Regions from separate parts of the Micromonospora sp. DT15 genome, predicted to be linked through region 1. Evidence: riboswitches for the same ligand, from Rfam matches in the RefSeq annotation. Region 1 holds a riboswitch; the other holds the start of a gene.
The links. Region 1 has a riboswitch for cyclic di-AMP ahead of ACLQ3F_RS16910 (coiled-coil domain-containing protein). Riboswitches for the same ligand answer to the same signal wherever they lie in the genome.
Positions count from the first base shown of each region.

Region 2: it holds a riboswitch for cyclic di-AMP, as region 1 does, so the genes downstream of both, ACLQ3F_RS16410 (C39 family peptidase) here and ACLQ3F_RS16910 (coiled-coil domain-containing protein) in region 1, are expected to answer to the same signal.

Region 1 covers NZ_JBNCKJ010000007.1:79,763-86,826, forward strand. Annotated here, with positions in the region: gene ACLQ3F_RS16905 (carbonic anhydrase) at 202-927, shown strand; gene ACLQ3F_RS16910 (coiled-coil domain-containing protein) at 984-2,003, opposite strand; cyclic di-AMP (ydaO/yuaA leader) riboswitch at 2,008-2,138, opposite strand; gene ACLQ3F_RS16915 (YibE/F family protein) at 2,305-3,693, opposite strand; gene ACLQ3F_RS16920 (copper-translocating P-type ATPase) at 4,110-6,074, shown strand; gene ACLQ3F_RS16925 (metal-sensitive transcriptional regulator) at 6,081-6,377, opposite strand; gene ACLQ3F_RS16930 (heavy-metal-associated domain-containing protein) at 6,472-6,681, shown strand; gene ACLQ3F_RS16935 (hypothetical protein) at 6,695-7,064, shown strand, end outside.
Region 2 covers NZ_JBNCKJ010000006.1:386,465-393,528, forward strand. Annotated here, with positions in the region: gene ACLQ3F_RS16400 (CDP-glycerol glycerophosphotransferase family protein) at 1-900, shown strand, start outside; gene ACLQ3F_RS16405 (alpha/beta fold hydrolase) at 905-1,651, opposite strand; gene ACLQ3F_RS16410 (C39 family peptidase) at 1,774-2,622, opposite strand; cyclic di-AMP (ydaO/yuaA leader) riboswitch at 2,854-2,994, opposite strand; gene ACLQ3F_RS16415 (hypothetical protein) at 3,279-4,049, opposite strand; gene ACLQ3F_RS16420 (hypothetical protein) at 4,185-4,667, opposite strand; gene ACLQ3F_RS16425 (acyltransferase family protein) at 4,761-5,996, opposite strand; gene ACLQ3F_RS16430 (glycosyltransferase family 2 protein) at 6,296-7,064, shown strand, end outside.

The sequences.
Region 1 (7,064 bases):
GTCTGCCCTCGCGAGAGTCTGGTCCGCCCCGCCCCGGGAAGGTTGCCCAGGGTGTGGCCGGAGTCAACGTATGAAATCTAAATCACGCATACCTTGACGCATCTTACGGTGCGTGTGACGGTGGAGCACGAGCCAGCGCCCGCCGCCCGCCCGGCGGAAAGCCGGTTTGACCAGGTCAGATGCGTCGAGACGAGGTGCGGGATGAGTCATACCGGGAGCTCCGGCGGTCAGCCGGGTCCGCAGCGGACCACCGACGGGGCCACCGCGCTCAGTGAGCCGACCCGGGCGTACGCCGAACTGGTCGCCGGCAACCGGCGTTTCGTCGATGGCGCCCCACGCCACCCCAACCAGGATGCCGGGCACCGGGCCGCGGTGGCCGACGGGCAACACCCGTTCGCGGTGATCGTCGGCTGCTCGGACTCGCGACTGGCTGCCGAGATCATCTTCGACCGAGGCCTGGGCGACCTGTTCGTGGTTCGCACCGCCGGGCACACCGCCGGCCCCGAGGTGCTCGGCAGCGTCGAGTACGCGGTGACAGTGCTCGGCACCCCGCTGGTGGTGGTGCTCGGTCACGACTCCTGCGGTGCGGTGCAGGCCGCCCGGGAGTCCGCCGCGACCGGTACCGCGCCGAGTGGCCATCTGCGCGCCGTGGTCGACGCCGTGCTGCCCAGCCTGCGCCGGGCCGCGGCCGAGGGCGTGGACGACATCGACGGCATCGTCGACATCCACATCGCACAGACCGTCGAGACGCTGCTCGGGCAGTCGCCAGTGCTGGCCGACGAGGTGGCGCGGGGGCGGTGCGCGGTGGTGGGCGTGTCCTACCGACTGGCAGCCGGAGCGGTACGTCCGGTGGCCGCTGTGCCGGCCGGCTTCACGACGTTGACGACTCCGGCCTCGACCGACCCGGCCGCGCCTGCCACCGTCTGACGCGACGAGGGCCGCTCCGCGTCACGCGGAACGGCCCTCGACGGAGATCGGGCGGGTCAGAGCAGCGACATGTGAACGTGGTCGGTGTGGTTCGACGGCCCGCTGTACGAACTCCAGCCGGTGGCCGGGAACCAGATCTGCCGGTTCCAGATCACGTAGTAGATGCCGAGCCGGTCGGCGTTACGGATGAGGAACGCGGCGACGTTGTTGCCGTACGTCCTGGTGTCGTTGTTGTGCCACGGGGAGAACCCGCTCTTCTGTAGCGACCAGTCGCAGGCGCGGCCCTTCGGGTGCTCCCACGGCCCGCCGGGGCGGTAGCAGCCGACGAACCGGTTGAAGCCGGCCGCCTTGACCTCCTTGTACGCGTGCAGCGTGCGCGGCGTGATGCAGCCGGAGGTGGTGGGGTCGTTCTCGCTGCACGACTGGGCCTTCCAGTCACCGTCGGCCGTGCGACCCGGGCCGATCTTCGCGACCTTGGAGGTGGCATCCACCAGGCCGCCGGTGAAACCCTTGCCGCCGACGAGGGAGAGCGCCTTGTCGGCCTCGCTCTTGCGCTTCGCCATCAGGGCGGTCTGCTTCTGCTGCTCGCGCACCTCGGTGTCGAGGGCCAGCTTGGCCTGCTCGGCGCGGGACTTCACCTCGTTGACCTCGGAGAGCTTCTTCTCGTTGACCATGTTGATCTCGTCGAGCAGCCCGGCGCGCTGGACGAACGAGTCGGGCGCGTCGCTCTCCAGCAGCATTGCGACGGCACCGATCCGGCCGGTCCGGTACGCCTGGGCGGCGATCTGCCCGACCTGCGGGGCCAACGCGTCCAGGTCGGCCTTGGCCCGGTTGACCTCCGCCGCCAACTCGCTCTGCCGCTTCTTGGATTTGTCCAGCTTGGACTTCGCGGCGGAGTAGTCACGGTTGGCCTGCTCGATGACGTCGTTGAGCAGCTTGGGCTCGCCGTCCTCCTCGTGCCCGGACGGTGTGGGGTTCGTCGGGGCGGCGTGCGCCGGGAACGGCCCGGCGAACACGGTCAGTGCGGCGATCACGGCCACCACGGGTGTCAACCAGCGGCGTAGGGGTGCCGTCACAATGTTCCCTTCCGTCGACCGCCGACCGGGTTAGCTGACGGGTTCGGGGCGGAAGTGGCCCCTACCGCTGATGCGGATTCACCCCAGGTACCTGGGTCCCCGGCTCGCCGGTTGGCGATTGGGCGGTGGCACCGCAGGCGCCGCTTCGCGCCTTCATCGGTAACCGGCAGCGAGGTTACCCGAGAGTCGACCGGCTGAGCTACGCCTGGATGCCGACCAAAAGCGTCATTTCGCCATAGCGTTCTGTGACCAGTGACGGGGTTCTCAGGGTGGATGCCCGATCTGGTCACGCTGAGGAGTGTCACCATGCCGTATCCGTGCTCCTGTTCGACTTCGGCCACCGGTCGGTGGCCTCGGGTGGGGGTGCGGTCCGCGTCCGGTCCGGTTCGTCGGAGCCGGCCGTTCGCGGTGAGCTGAGTGCGGCCAGCGCCTCGCTGCGGTCCGGCTGGGGCCGGGGCGCGGGAGCGTCGGTGGGGGCTGAGGCGTCGGTGAGCGCTGAGGCGTCGGCGCGCCCGGCGGCGGTGACCACCGCGGCCAGCCCGGTGGTCAGCGGCACGGCGGCGATCAGACCGAGGGTGGCGACCGCGCTGCGGACGATCTCCTGCGCGAGGAACTCACTGGTGAGGATCTGCCCGATCGGCCGCGAGTCGGCGGTGAGCAGGAGCAGTAGGGGCAGTGACGCACCCGCGTAGGCCAGCACGATGGTGTTGACAGTGGAGGCGATGTGCGCGCGGCCGACCCGGGTGGCGGCACGGTAGAGCTGCAACCGGGTCAGCCCGGGGTTGGCGCTCGCCAGTTCGGTGACGGTGGCCGCCTGGGTGACCGTCACGTCGTCGAGCACCCCGAGTGACCCGATGATGATTCCGGCGAGCAGCAGACCGTGCAGGTCCACGTCGCCCTGGAACATCGACAGGGTGGTGGCGTCCTCGCTGCCGAAGCCGGTGAGGTGGGTCGCGGCCGTGGCGATTGTGGCGAGCACGCCGGTCAGGACCAGGCTGCCCAGGGTGCCGAGCACCGCGACCGAGGTCTGTGCGGTGACCCCGTGGGTCAGATAGAGCACCACGAACATGATCAGGGCCGAGCCGACCACCGCCACCAGCAGCGGTGACCTGCCGGCGCTGATGCCCGGCAGCACGAAGGTGAGCAGGATGGCGAAGCTGGCGGCCAGCCCGGCGAGCGCGGCCAGACCCCGCCACCGACCGAACGCGACGATCGCGACCGCGAAGATCACCGCCAGCCACACCATCGGGGTGCCGCGTTGGTGTTCGGCGATGTTCCAGTTGCTGGTGGCGGGATCGGTCGGGTCGGCCAGCTCGACCAGGACGACCTCGTCGCCGACCTCGACCCGGGGTGCGCCGGGCCCGTCGGGCACCGGAGTCCGTACCTGCTGGCCGGCGGTCGGCCCGTCGTCCACCCGCACGTCGACAGTGCCGCACCGCCCGTCGCCGAGCCTCGGTGTGCCCTCGGGGACCGACGGCGCCGGCGGGCACGGCTCGCTCACCACCCGGGTGACAGTGCCGGGGTAGCGCGGCACGTCCGCACCACCATCGGTCTGCGGTGACCCGCCGCGCGGCCAGAGCAGCACCGCGGCCAGCACGGTGGCGACGAAGAGGGGCACCACAGTCACGACGAGGATCCGTCGCACCCGAGGCGGGGCGGACGGAGCAGGGTGAGTGTGGTCGGCGGCCAAGGTGAGACTCCCAACGATCCGGTGCGGGATACGGGTCAGCGGGCCGGGCGGTTCACCGTTGCGGTGGAAACGCGGCGGACGGCGGGGCGGATCGCTGCCTGACGACCGCTTGATCACGGACGGTCAGTGCTCGGCCCGGTCGGCTGGGGGCACCGCCACGACGTGGCGGCGCCGGTGCCCGACTGTGCAGCGGCATTCGGAGGGCCATCGGGGGAGATGCTAGCCAGCCCTTCCGGGGGTTGCAGGTCGTGGCGGAGTGTCGGGCGGCCGAACCGCTCGCGCGGCGGTCTCCGGGGCGGCATGTTGGAGCCATGCCCGCTCCGTCACCGCCCGACCCCGACCGACCGCGACACGCCGAACCCGTGCCGCACGACAAGCACGCCGGACACGACAAGCACGCCGGACACGATCCGGCGATGTTTCGCCGTCGGTTCTGGGTCTGCCTGGTATTGACCATCCCGGTGGTGCTGACGAGTCATCTCGTGTCGGGTCGGCTGGGCCTGAGCGGGGACGTCGTCCCCGGTCAGGGCTGGGTGGGCCCGGTGCTCGGCTCGGTGGTGTTCTGGTGGGGCGGTTGGCCGTTCCTGGTCGGCGCGGTTCGGGAGGTCCGGGACCGGGCGCCCGGGATGATGCTGCTGGTCGCGATGGCGATCACCGTCGCATACGCCGCGTCCCTGGCGACCAGCGTCGGCGTCTTCGACCTGGACTTCTGGTGGGAGTTGGCCGCGCTGGTCACCATCATGCTGCTCGGGCACTGGCAGGAGATGAAGGCCATCGGACAGGCCCGGGGAGCGCTGGCGGCGCTGGCCGCGCTGTTGCCGGACGAGGCCGAACGGGTGGCGGCGGACGGGCGGGTCGAGGCCGTGCCGGTGACCGGTCTGCGGATCGGCGACGTGGTGCTGGTCCGGCCGGGGGGTCGGGTACCGGCGGACGGCCGTGTCGTCGAGGGCGGCGCCGAGCTGGACGAGTCGATGATCACGGGGGAGTCGCGGCCGGTCGCCCGGTCGACTGGCGACCGGGTGGTGGCCGGCACCGTCGCCACCGACTCGGCGATCCGGGTGCGCGTCGAGGCGTTGGGTGAGCAGACCGCCCTCGCCGGCATCCAGCGGATGGTCGCGCAGGCCCAGGCCTCCGGTGGACGGGCCCAACTGTTGGCCGACCGGTTCGCCGCCGCGCTGTTCTACCTGGCCACCGGGACCGCCGTGCTGACCGTGCTGGTCTGGACCGCGCTCGGTCAGCCCGACGAGGCGGTGGTCCGCGCGGTGACCGTCCTGGTGATCGCCTGCCCGCACGCGCTGGGTCTCGCCATCCCGCTGGTCGTCGCGCTCTCCACCGCGCTCGCCGCACGGTCCGGGATTCTGGTCAAGGACCGGCTGGCCCTGGAGCGGATGCGGACCGTCGGCGCGGTGCTCTTCGACAAGACCGGCACGTTGACCCGGGGCGAGCACGGGGTGACCGACCTGGCGACGGCGTCCGGCGTCGAGCGGAACGAGGTGCTGCGGATCGCGGCCGGTGTCGAGTCGGAGAGCGAACATCCGTTGGCCCGGGCGATAGTGGCGGCGGCCGGCCGCGGCGGCCCGGCCCGGGCAACCGGGTTCCGGTCGCTGCCGGGCCGCGGTGTGAAGGCGACAATCGACGGTACGGAGTACGCGGTGGGCGGGCCGGCGCTGCTGCGCGAGCTGGGCCTTTCGCTCCCGGCGGAGCTGGAGGCCGCGACCGGGCGGTGGTCGGCGCGGGGTGCCGCGGTGTTGCACCTGGTGCGGCTGCCCGACGCCGTGCTCGGTGCGTTCGCGTTGACCGACGAGGTGCGTCCGGAGGCCCGGCGCGCTGTCGACGAGTTGCGAGCCGAGGGTGTCCGGACCATCGCCATGATCACCGGTGATGCCCGGCCGGTGGCCGAGGCGGTCGCCGCCGACCTCGGCTTCCGGCCCGGCGTCGACGAGGTCTTCGCCGAGGTGCTGCCGGCGGAGAAGGACGATCGGGTGGCCGAGCTCCAGCGGCGGGGGTTGGTGGTGGCGATGGTCGGTGACGGGGTGAACGACGCGCCGGCGCTGGCCCGGGCGGACGTGGGCATCGCGATCGGCGCGGGCACCGATGTGGCCATCGAGTCCGCCGGGGTGGTGCTGGCATCCTCGGACCCGCGCGGGGTGGGGGCCGTGGTCCGGCTGTCCCGGGCGTCGTACCGGAAGATGCGACAGAACCTGGCCTGGGCGGCCGGCTACAACGTGGTGGCGCTGCCGCTGGCCGCCGGGGTGCTGGCCTGGGCGGGTGTGGCGTTGAGCCCGGCGGTGGCCGCGGTGCTGATGTCGGCGTCGACGATCGTGGTGGCGCTCAACGCTCAGTTGCTGCGCCGGGTCCGTCTCGATCCCGCGCCGGACTGAGCGCGGTCAGCCGCGCTTCATGAGCCGGCCGACCGCCGCCATCATCTCGGTGGCCATCTCGTCGGCCCGACCATCGGCGGCGCCCTCGTGCATGCAGTGCCGGGCGTGCCCGTCGAGCAGCCCGAGGGCCACCTTGTCGAGGGCGGCCTGGATGGCGGAGATCTGGGTGAGCACGTCGATGCAGTAGCGGTCGTCGTCGACCATCTTCTCGATGCCCCGGACCTGCCCCTCGACGCGGCGGAGCCGCGCGAGCAGCTGGTCCTTGCTGGCGGTGTATCCGCGGATCGGGGTGGGTGCGGTCATACCGACCAGGATAGCGTACCCCCAGGGGGTATGGTACGGTCGGTTCTGTTGGGATACCCCCACCGGGTACCGGTACCACGAAGGAGACGATCCAATGGTCGACACGACGTACCAGGTGCAGGGCATGACCTGCGGGCACTGCGTCAGCGCGGTGAGCGCTGAGGTCGGCGCCATCGCGGGTGTGCGTGACGTCCAGGTCGACCTCGCCGCCGGCCGGGTCACCGTCAGCAGCGACCAGCCGCTGGACACCGCCGTCGTCCGGGCCGCCGTCGACGAGGCCGGTTACGACCTCGTCGACGCGTGATCGGCGGGCCGGCGTGCGTACCGTGACGAAACTGGCCGGGTTCGCCGTCGGCCTGGCGGCGGTCTTCGGCGCCGCCTACGGGATCGGCCGGGTCGTCGACCCCGCCCCGGTCGCCGAGAGCCGGCACGACGATGCCGCCGCCACCCCGACGGCGGACGAGCGGGGCGGGACGGGCGATCGGCTGCCCGGTGGGTTGCTCGTCTCCGAACGTGGCTACACCCTCGAACCGCTCGACGCCCCGGCCGACGAGTTCGCCTTCCGGATCACCGGCCCGGACGGCCGCCCGGTCATCCGGTACGACGTGGCGCACGACAAGCAGATGCACCTGATCGTCGCCCGTCGGGACCTCTCCGGCTTCCGCCACGTCCACCCCGAGCTGGCCG
Region 2 (7,064 bases), on a different contig from region 1:
GTGCCGAGCCTACGGGCGGCGTTCTACGTCAACCACGGTGCGAAGAACAGCCACTGCGTCCGCTTCACCCAGCTCACCCACATCCAGCTGCACCACGGCGACAGCGACAAGGCGCCGAGCGCCAACCCGGTGTCGGGGATCTTCGACCGGATCTTCGTGGCCGGGCAGGCGGCGATCGACAGGTACGCCCGCGCCGGAGTGCAGATCCCGGCCGACAAGTTCGTGGTGGTGGGTCGTCCACAGGTCGAGTCGATCGAGGTGCGCCCGGAGCCCGCAAGAGGGTTGGCGCACCCGACGGTGCTCTACACGCCGACCTGGACCGGGCACCACGCCGACGCCGACTACTGCTCGCTACCGGTGGCCGAAAGCCTGCTGCGTCGACTGTTGGAACGCGGCGCGACGGTGATCCTGCGAGCCCACCCGTACACCACGCAGAACCCGGCATCGGCCCGGCAACTGGGCCGCCTGACCGAACTGCTCGTCGCCGACCGGGCCCGCACCGGCCGCCAGCACGTGGTCGGCGCGGCGGCTCGGGAGCTGAGCCTGACCGAGTGCGTCAACTCCGCCGACGCGCTGGTCTCCGACGTGTCCGGAGTGATCTCGGACTTCCTCTACTCCGGCAAGCCGTACGCGGTCACCGACATGGGCGACGAGGGCGACCGGTTCGTGGAGCGGTTCCCGCTGGCCGGGTCGGGTTACGTGCTGCGTCGGGACATGTCCAACCTGGACGACGTGCTGACCGCACTGCTGGACACCGACCCGCTGGCCGAGGCCCGCTGGGCCACCCGCCGCCGCTACCTGGGTGACTTCCCGGCCGAGTCGTACGCCGAGGCGTTCCTGGCCGCCGCCCGCCGGGAGCTGGCACCGGCCGAGGCGCTCACCGCGACCGCACCGGCATAGCCGCTCAGCGGTAAGGATCCAGCAGCGCCAGCACCGCCGCCGGGTCCTCCACATGCGCGTTGTGTCCGAGACCGGGCAGCGTGGCGACCGGTACGCCATACTCCTTGAGCTGTTCGTCGGTGACCATCGGGTCGTTCTCCCCGCGCGCCAGCACCACCGGCACGTCGGTCGCCGCCAGCAGCGCGGCCAGATCGGGCTCGCCGACGGCGAAGGCGGCCGGGTCCATGGCGAGGCGCCACCGGCCGTCGACCTGGCGCAGCCCGGCTTCCACCACCGGGTGGTCCGGCGGGACCAGACCGGTGAGCCCGGCGACCCGCAGGTAGCGGCGAGCCGCCTCGGTGCGGGTGGCGAACCAGCTCACCGGTCGGGCGGCGAGCTCGGCGGCGCGGCTCAGCTCGGCGGGTGACCAGAGTGCCTTGATGCCCAGCCCGACCACGGCGTCCACCGGCGTTCCGGCATCGCGGGCGGCCAGCGCCAGGCCGACCACCCCACCCAGCGAGTGCCCGAGCACGACCAGCCGGTCGTCGGGGACGAGGGCCCGCGCGATCTGCTGAGCGAAGCCCGCGAAGGAGTACGACGGCAGCGGCGACGCCCAGCCGTGGCCGGCGAGGTCCGGTGCCAGCCACCGCCCGGGCCAGTGCTGCTCAAGGTACGGGGCCCAGGGCAACCACACGTCCCCGGTCGTTCCCATGCCGTGCAGCAGCAGCAGGACCGGCCCGCGGCCGGTGTGACCACCCGTTTCATCCACCACGGCCGCAGTCTCCCACGGTTCACGGTCGGGTACGAGGGCCGTCGATGGCGGGCCGGGCGGACAAACGCCGCGGGCGCGGCCCCTTGTGGGAGACGGCGCCCGCGGCGGTCAGGGTGCCCGGGTCAGGCGGAGTAGCCCCGGCTGGTGATCCAGTTGGCCAGGTCGATCGTGGTGATCCAGTACGACGGGTCGGCCGGGTTCGCCGAGTCGGCGATCCGCACGGTGCGACCGTTGTCCTTGTAGCCCACCACGGCGATGTAGTGCCCACCGCCGTAGGAGTGCCACCCGCCGTCGGTGTCGACCGCGTCCCCGACGACGTTGGCCACCACGCCCCGGCCGTCGGTGACGGCCTTCACCACGTCGGCCTGGAGCCGGTCCATCTGGGCCGGGCTGGGCGCGCCGGGGAACATCCGGGTCCGGTACGGGGAGCCCTTCACCTCGGCGTTGAGCACCCGGGTGGTGTCCTCGGCCGAGTTGGTTCCCATCTCGGTGGTGCCCAGTTCGGCGCCGAGCTCTTCCTGGGTGCGGTCGATGCCGGCGGCGCTGAGCGCGTTCCGGGTGGCCGCCGGGCCGCAGTTGTAGTAGGTGTTCTGCGCCTCGTAGTCGTAGTCGAGCACCTTCGTCGCGGGGGGCTTCGGCGGCGTCGGCTTACGGGTGAGGTCGGGGTTGCTCTTGGCCTTGGCGGCGGGCGACGCGGCGCTGGTGGCCGGGGCGGCCGTGGTCGGCGCGGCGCTGGCCGAGGGGGACGCGTCCCGAGCCTCACTGCGGGAGGCGGCGACGTCGCTGCGCATCTCGGCGACGGTGGTCGCGGTGCGCTGGCCGGCCGGGGCGTCGTCGGCAGTGGTGAGCAGGGCGCCGGTGGTGGTGGCGATCGCGAGGGCTGCGGCGGAGGCGGCGACGATCTGGTACGGGCGCTCGGTGGCGAGGCGACGGAGCTGGCGCTGCAGGGTGTGCTTCACGGGGTCCTCCACGGATCGGGGGGAGAGCGGCACACCGGGGCCGGACCGGTATTCGGGCAGGCGCCAGCGCGCGGACAGTGGTCCGCGGGTGTGAACCGCTCAGGGGAACGCCCGGATCGGCCGGGCGGGAAAGGCGATGACCCGGGGGTCAGCTCACCGTCACGCGACGAATGAGCGGGTGCACCGCCGCGCCGTGGAGGCGAGGGAACAACCGAGGGGTGGAAAGGTGCTGCACGAGGATGGGACTCCTTCCGACACCGCCTACCGGGTTAGCTGACGGATTCGGGCGGGAAGACGCCCTACCGCGGGCCGTGGCTCGCGGATTCACCCCGGACTTACTGGTGGGTCCCCGGTTCGTTGATCACGATTAAGCGGGTCGATGCGGCGTCGCGTCTTGCGATCGGTTACCGCACCGGACGGGACGACACTACTGGCGTCCCAACGCCCTGCCAAGCCAGGTTCACCTGCGTAAACCCCAATTGGCGCCACAATTTCTGCGCGTAATGCCGATGATGTGACTCGATGGGACAACCAGTTACGGCGACGCCTACGGGCGACAACCGGACAGGCCGTAAAGAACGCGGCCACAATCGCGGGAACAATCCCGTCGATCGCGTCGGACGTCCCATTTCCCGATTGGGTGACCGGCCTCACATAACGGATTGGGCTCAACCCACCCGGGCCGGGCGCCACAGTGCCACGACGGCGGGACGCAACGCCCCGGCGACCGTGCGGCGCGCGGGGGCCACGCTCGGACGGAGCCGGGCCGCCGCCGCGTACGCCTCCTCGGCGAGGGCACGAGCCGACTCGGCGGCCAACTCCGCGTCGCGCCAGGCGACCCGCTCACGGTCGGCGGCCACCTGGTAGTCGGTCGACCGCGCATCCCGGATCACCCGGCTGATCAGCACCTCCTGCTCGACCGGGTGTCGCCGGGGATCCCAGCCGCGCCGGTGCCCGAACACGTCGCCGAGCTGCGCCATGGTCAGGTCGCCCCGCCAGTACGCCGCCATCGCCGCCCGGTGCAGATAGCGTTCCCGGGCGGCGTACTCGGCGGGGGTGTGCGGGGTCTGCGGGGTGGGCAGTGCCCCCGCGCCAGCGAAGCGACGCGCGGCGGCGTCCGCCTCGTCGTACCCGATCCAGGCCTGCTCCAGCTGTTCCTGAGCGGTCAGCCAGGCGGCACGCCGCCGCTTGGCGGTGGTGGCCGCGCGGGCCGCGGCAACGGCCACCTCCTCGGCGTAGCGGCGCCTGTCGACGGCCTCGGCGGCGGCCAACTCCTGGGCGGTGGGCCCGGCCGGGACCGGGTCGCCGGTCGGCCGAGCCCGTTCGGGGCGGGCGGCCAGCACGGTGAGCAGGCCCAGGGTCAGCAGGAACAGCGTCGACCAGATGGCGGCGGCCCGCGGCACCTCGGTCACGAACTGGTAGAAGACGACGGTCTCCATGGTCGGCACCTCGGGGAGAGAGAGCAGTGCGATGGAAAGCCGCGCCGACCAGCGGGCCACGGCGGGCACGGGGTCGGCGGGTCAGGGAGCGGGTGGGTCGACAGGGCGCGGCGGCGGGACGGTCGTCCCGGTGGCTCAGCGCCCGGGTGGGGCCCGGGAAGCCCGACCGCTCGCACTGTGGACGAGGGGCAGCCGGTCAGATTCGGCCGCGCTGGCCGGCAGCACGCCGGCCGCGCTGGTGCCCTGATCGCCGGGGAGCGCCACCGGCGAGTCGACCGACCAGGTCGGGACCGACTCCTCGGTGGCCTTCGCCGGGGCCGGACGGGCCGCGCCGTGTGCCCCCGACCCGATGGCGTCGGCACCATCGTCGCCCTGCGCACGGCCGGCGTTGATGACGGTTGACCCCGTTGGCGCGGCGTGTCGGCAGGAGGCCGCCAGCGAGCCGGCGACAGTGGTCGGCACCACGCTCGACGTGGGCCCCGTGCCGGGCGTCGACGTGGCGGCCGTGGCCGGGCCTGCGCCGAGCGCCAGGGCCGCGACGACGGCGAGGCTGGTCAGCACCCGAGTCGCCCAGCGCGCCACCCACCACAGCGGACAGGTGAACGCGACCGGAAGCACGTCCCCACGCTACGCCTCGCGCCAACCCGTGCGCATCGACCACGGGCGTGTCGGATCACGCCGCGCCGACCCCTTTGACCAGGGTGGACGCCGTCAGCGCAGGTCGACGTAGGTTGATCGACCGCCGGCCTGACCGGCCTCGCCGGCAGGTCCGTCGACCTCGCCGCGGGCGATGCTCGCGGGGTCTCGCGCGTCGTCGTCGCCGGCCGGGCGTTGACGGGGGACGGGTGCTGGACGGGCCGCGCGGCGCGGCGCGAGCCGACGCATCATCGGGGTTTCGACGAAGCGGTGCAGCAACCCGGCGAGGATCAGGTTCGCCGCCAGGAAACCGAGCACCACGGCCGGGCCACGCCAGCCTCCGAAGCCGATCCCCCAGGTTCCGCTCCACCGCAGCACGGTCGTCATCACCAGCACGTGCACCAGGTAGAAGGCGAACGAGACCTCACCGAGCCAGACCAGCGGCCGGGACCGCCACGGCGAGCGCCGACCCCGCACGTCCGCGTCCGCGGCAGCGGTGATCACCAACAGGTACGCGACCGCGAGCAGCGTGGTCCACAGCTCGGCGCGGATCCACTGCGCGGCCACCACCCAGGTGACCAGGAAGATTCCGCTGGCCACTGTCAGTTTGGGACCGCGCCAGAGCCCTCGGCGCATCAACTCGGCCGCCACCGCGCCCAACCAGAACTCCAGCGACCGCACCGGCGGGAAGATCTGGGTGAACCACCAACGGCTCACCTCCGGCACCAACTCCTGTGCCGGCCAGAGCGCGAGGATCAGCAGCGGCAGCGCGACGATCAGCGCCCAGAGCAGCTTCGGCCGGGCCCGGCGCAGCAGCGGCAGCGCCAGCGGCAGGCAGAGGTAGAAGAAGAACTCGCAGGACAGCGACCAGCTGACGGTGTTGATGCTGTAGAACCAGCCCGGCCGGGGATCCCACGCCTGCAACAGCAGCAGGTTCTCCAACGCCGCCGCCGGCAGGACCGGGTCGGCGAACCACCAGGCGACCACCAGCGTCGCCACGAACAGCACCAGGTGGTTCGGGTAGATCTTGGCGATCCGTCGCCGCCAGAACGTACGCCGCGAGTCGCCCTCGCGGGCCGACCAGACCAGCACGAAACCGCTGAGGATGAAGAAGAACTGCACCCCGGAGAGACCGAGGGTGAACAGCGCGTCGATGACGGCCTTGTAGTCCGGCTCGGCGATGATCCGCATGGTGCCGGCGTGGAAGCCGAAGACCAGCAGAGCGGCGATCCACCGCAGCCCGGTCAGCGAGGGCAGCCGGGGCGGGGCCGGTGCGGGCCGGGCGGCCGACGTCGCGGCGACGCTCGTCATGCCGGGATCCCGGCGCTCGGCAGGGTCACCAGCACTGTCGTAGCCTCCTCGGCGCGGCGTCGGACGGCGCGACGGCGACGCCCACGACGACCCGGCAGGGCCGCACCGAGGCACCCTACCGGGTCACTCCCGGGTGAACCGGACGCATCCCACCCGCCCCATGACCCCGCGCTCCCCGGGCTGGAAACCGCCCACCGGTTCGGCGTTAACCTCCCGCTGGGCGGGAGTTCAGAGAGTCCACCATCGGCGGCAACGTCAGGTTCCGGGGCCGGCCACCCGGGTCGTCGAAGGTGGCGGACGTGGTCAATGAGCCGACGCACGCACCGCTGCTGAGCATCGTCGTGCCCGTGTACGGCGTCGAGGCGTACCTGTACCAGTGCCTCGAGTCGATCCGGGCCGACATCCCGGCGAGCGAGTCGGACGCGGTCGAGCTGATCGCCGTCGACGACGCCTCCCCGGACGGCTGCGGCGACATGCTCCGCTCGTACGCGGTCAGCCGCGACGGCGTGCGCGTCGTGCACCTGAGCAGCAACGTGGGTCTGGGGCTGGCCCGCAACGCCGGGCTCGACGTGGCCGACGGCCGGTACGTCTGGTTCGTCGACAGCGACGACTGGTTGCCACCGGGCACGATCGCCGCGGTGCTGGACCGGCTGCGCCAGCACCAGCCCGACGTGCTGATGCTCGACCACCTGCGGGTGCACGAGGACGGCCGGCGGGAAATCGACGCGAGCAGCCCGCTGCTGCGCGGGATCACCGGCGTGACCCGGTTGGCCGACCAGCCGCAACTGCTGCGGGTGCAGCACACCGCCTGGAACAAGGTGGTCCGCCGGGACTTCATGGACGAGCTGGAGCTGCGGTTCTTCCCCGGCTGGTACGAGGACATCCCGTTCAGCCACCCCCTGCTGATCGGGGCCGAGAAGATCTCCGTGCTGGACCGGGTCTGCTACCTGTACCGCCAGGGCCGCCAGGGCGCGATCACCTCCACCCGCAGCGGCCGGCACTTCGACGCCTTCGCCCAGTACGAGCGACTGATGGACTGGGTCGCCCGGAAGCACCCGGACGAGCGGT